Regions from separate parts of the Nocardioides sp. Arc9.136 genome, predicted to be linked through region 1. Evidence: predicted binding sites of a transcription regulator. Region 1 holds the regulator's gene; the other holds the start of a gene.

Region 1 (2,195 bases):
CACCCCGCGGCGCCTCGAGGGCGACCGAGGAGGCGAGCGAGACGACCGCGGCCTTGGTCGCGGCGTACAGGGAGAGGCCGGGGACGGGACCCAGGCCCGAGAGGGACGCGGTGAGGACCAGGTCGCCGCCGCGCGGGCCGAACGCGGCGAGCGCCGCGCGGGTGCTCCAGACGGCGCCGAGCAGGTTGACCTCGACGAGGCGGCGGACCTGCTCGTCGGTCAGGTCCGCGAGCTTCCCGTCGTCACCCACGCCGGCGTTGGCGAACCACGCCACGAGCGCGCCGTGCCGCGCGGCCGCCTCGGCAGCGGCGGTGTGCGAGGCGGCGTCGCGGACGTCCTGGCCGAGGCCCTCGGCGGCGCCGATCTCGGCCGCGGTGCGCGCCGCGCCCTCGGCGTCGATGTCGGTGACCACGACGCGGTGCCCGCGCGCGACCATGAGCTCGGCGATACCGCGGCCGATGCCGCGGGCCGCTCCGGTGACGACACAGCTGGTGGGTTCCATGCACGCATCCAAGCAGCGGCCCGGGCCGGGCGCCCACCGCGCGACACACCTTCGAACAGGTGTTTGAACACGGCCCGCGGAGGCTCTACCGTGCTGCCAGCAGCACCCCTCGTCCTCGCGCATCCCGGAAGGCACTCCACCCATGGCGAAGAACCCCGGTCCCAAGGTCTCCGAGCTGCCCGACGGCGCACCCGACGTGACCGGCCTGACCCCTCGTCAGACCCGGATCCTCGCCCACATCCGCGACAGCATCGAGGGCCGCGGCTACCCGCCGAGCATGCGCGAGATCGGCGACGCGGTGGGCCTGACCAGCTCCTCGAGCGTGGCCCACCAGCTCAAGGTCCTCGAGGAGAAGGGCTTCCTCAAGCGCGACCCGCACCGCCCGCGGGCGCTCGAGGTGTTCCTGCCCGAGGTGATGGCGGCACGGCGCGCGATGTCCAGCGGTGAGGAGGCCTCGGTCGACGAGACGGGCGTGGGCGACGTGCTGCCCGAGGCGCAGTACGTCCCGATGGTCGGCCGGATCGCGGCCGGCGGCCCGATCCTCGCCGAGGAGCGCGTCGAGGACGTCTTCCCGCTGCCCAAGCAGCTGGTCGGCGACGGCCAGCTGTTCCTGCTCGAGGTCGCCGGCGACTCGATGGTCGACGCCGCGATCTGCAACGGCGACTACGTCGTCATCCGGCAGCAGCCGACGGCGAACAACGGCGAGATCGTGGCCGCGATGATCGACGGCGAGGCGACGGTGAAGACCTTCCAGCGCAAGGACGGCCAGGTGTGGCTGCTGCCGCACAACGCGGCGTACGACCCCATCGACGGCACGCACGCGACCATCCTGGGCAAGGTCACCGCGGTCCTGCGGCGCGTCTGAGCGCACCGCCGGTCCCGGGCCCTACCGGACCGCGGCGCGGCTGATCGGGGAGAAAGGGCCCGGTCGGGTGGCGCCTCACCCCCAAGAATGGGCAAACGGGGGGCGACTCGGGGGTAAGCCGGATGCTTCTCGGGGGTGGGATACGGCAATGTTGGAGCCGTGAGTCTCCCCAGCAGCACCACGAGGCACCCGCGCCTGCGGCGTGGCGTGGCCGAGCTGGCGCTCATCCTGACCCTCTACGTCGTCTACAGCGGGTCCCGGCTGTTCGCCGACGACGCCCTGGGCCCCGCGCTCACCCGGGCACGCGAGCTGCTCGACGTGGAGCGGCTCATCGGCCTGCACTGGGAGGCCTCCCTCAACCAGTTCTTCGTCGACACGCGGGTCCTCGGCCTGCTCTCCAGCTACTGGTACGCCACCGCCCACTACGTGGTCACCGCGATCGCGCTGGTGTGGCTCTACCGCCTCGGCGAGCGGCGCTACGTGCCGGCCCGGCGCGCACTGGTGGCGGCCACCCTGATCGGCCTGGCGCTCTACCTCCTGCTGCCGACCGCTCCCCCACGCTTCGTCGACGGGTACGTCGACGTCCTGTCCCTGCACGCGGCCGACGGCTGGTGGGGGTCCGAGGCATCGGCGCCCAAGGGCCTGGGCGGGCTGACGAACCAGCTCGCGGCCTTCCCCTCCCTGCACGCCGGCTGGGCGCTGTGGGTGGCGGTGGTCGTCCAGCAGCACGCCCGCCGCCACTGGGTCCGCGGCCTGGGCTGGGCCCACGCCCTCATCACCGCGGTCGTCATCGTCGGCACCGGCAACCACTGGGTCCTCGACGCCCTC
Region 2 (2,195 bases), 1.5 Mb from region 1:
GAACCGGTCGATCGCGGACCCGGTGGGCCCGACCACCAGGAGCCCCACCAGCGGCGGCACCGCCAGCAGCAGGCCGACGTCGCTGAGCGCGATCCCGCGGACCTCGTTGAGGTAGACGACGTGGAAGGGCAGCACGAGGCCGGTGCCGAGGAACTCCAGCACGACCACGGAGAGCAGCAGCTTCCCCTCGCGGGGCAGGTCGTGCCAGAAGGAGGACAGGGTGAGGCGGGGGGAACGGTCCGAGCTGTTCATGAGGGGGCCGAGTCTTCCAGCGGGCGCCGCCGCCGGGCACGCGGGTTTGGTCAGAAGACGTCGAGGGGCCGGAACTGCACTGAGATGCGCGGCCCGGCCGACGCCACCTTCGGCACCGCGTGCTCCCAGGTGCGCTGGCAGGACCCGCCCATCACCACCAGGTCGCCGTGGCCCATCTCGATCGACATCGAGTCCCCGCCACCGCGCGGCCGCAGCTGGAGCCGTCGCGGGTCGCCGACCGAGACGATCGCGACCATGGTGTCGCGCGTCGATCCGCGGCCGATCGTGTCGCCGTGCCAGGCCACGCTGTCCCGGCCGTCGCGGTAGTAGCAGCACCCGGCGGTGCGGAACGGCTCGCCCAGCTCGGGCAGGTAGTGCTCGCTGAGCGCCTCCCGGGCCTCGGCGAGGACGCGGTGGGGCAGCTCGTCGCCGACCAGGTAGGTGTGGAGCAGCCGCGGCACGTCGACCACGCGGTCGTACATCTGGCGCTTGTCGGCCCGCCAGGGCACGTCGGTGACGAGCGTGCCGAACACCTCGTCGGGCTCCGGCAGCCAGGCGCGGCAGACGTCGACCCAGGCGCCGCGCGTCAGCGGCATCCGCTCCGCCCGCGCCAACGACGCCAGCAGCGACCCCTGGTCAGGGGCTTCCGCGGCGAAGAGGGAGGTCTGGAAGTCCACGTCCCCAGGCTATCGAACGCGTGTTCGACGGGCAAGGGTCCAGACGCCCCGGGCCGGAGTGCCGGGAGCCTCGGGGGGAGGCCCGGGTCCATCCCGGTGGCGCGGTGTCGGTGCGGTCGGCGATCGTGGGTGCATGACCTCGCCGGCAGCCAGCGTCCGCCACCTCACCAAGACCTACGGGACCGGCCCGGCACAGGTGCGCGCGCTGGACGACGTCTCGCTGGACCTGGCGGCCGGGGAGTTCACCGCGGTGATGGGACCCAGCGGGTCGGGGAAGTCCACGCTCATGCACTGCTGCGCCGGCCTCGACACCGCCGACGCCGGCCAGGTGCTCATCGGTGACCACGACCTGACGACGATGGGGGACAAGGCGCTGACCCGGCTGCGCCGCGACGAGATCGGCTTCGTCTTCCAGTCCTTCAACCTGGTGCCGACGCTCACCGCGGGGGAGAACATCGTGCTCCCGCTGTCGATCGCCGGCCGCCGCCCGGACCGCGAGTGGCACGACACGGTGGTGGCGACCGTCGGGCTCGGTGACCGGCTGCACCACAAGCCCAGCGAGCTCTCGGGCGGCCAGCAGCAGCGCGTGGCCGTGGCCCGGGCGCTGGTGAACCGGCCCCGGATCGTCTTCGCCGACGAGCCGACCGGCAACCTCGACTCGCGCTCGGGCGCCGAGGTCCTCGAGCTGCTGCGGCGCAGCGTCACCGGGGCCGGCGGCTTCGCCGGTGGGCAGACGGTCGTCATGGTGACCCACGACCCGGTCGCCGCGGCGTACACCGACCGGGTGGTCTTCCTCGCCGACGGCCGCGTGGTCGACGAGCTGCGGCACCCCGACCGCGAGCAGGTGCTCGAGGTCATGGCGCGGATGAGTGCGCCGGCATGATCCGCGCCGCGCTGAAGAGCCTGCTCGGGCGCAAGCTGCGCCTGCTGATGAGCACGTTCGCCATCGTCCTCGGCGTCGCCTTCGTGGCCGGCTCACTGGTCTTCTCCGACACCCTGGGCCGCAGCTTCACCGCGCTCTTCGCCTCCACCGTCGGGGACGTCGTGGTCCAGCCCGAGGGCGGTACGACGAGCCAGGGGGCGCCGTCGACGCAGACGCTGCCGGCCGCGCTCGTCGACGAGCTCGCCGAGGTCGAGGGAGCGGCCCGTGCCGACGGCAACGTCGAGGCGGTCGGCGTCTTCGTCGTCGACACCGACGGCAAGGTCGTCGGCGGCCTCGGCCCGCCCGCCCTCGGCGGCAACTGGAACGACGCGCCCGCCGGCCAC

What was found. The regulator LexA, encoded in region 1, represses DNA repair genes until DNA is damaged. The targets are predictions, from matches to a motif close to TCGAACANNTGTTCGA.
Region 2: OSR43_RS18040 (alpha-ketoglutarate-dependent dioxygenase AlkB) is a predicted target of LexA. The motif match lies at 942-957, and genes of this name have one in related genera.

The regions. Positions count from the first base shown of each region.
Region 1 covers NZ_CP113431.1:827,331-829,525, reverse strand. The annotation lists gene OSR43_RS03930 (SDR family oxidoreductase) at 1-502, opposite strand, end outside; gene lexA (transcriptional repressor LexA) at 645-1,367, shown strand; gene OSR43_RS03920 (phosphatase PAP2 family protein) at 1,527-2,195, shown strand, end outside.
Region 2 covers NZ_CP113431.1:3,727,475-3,729,669, reverse strand. The annotation lists gene OSR43_RS18045 (MFS transporter) at 1-252, opposite strand, end outside; gene OSR43_RS18040 (alpha-ketoglutarate-dependent dioxygenase AlkB) at 303-848, opposite strand; gene OSR43_RS18035 (ABC transporter ATP-binding protein) at 1,063-1,812, shown strand; gene OSR43_RS18030 (ABC transporter permease) at 1,809-2,195, shown strand, end outside.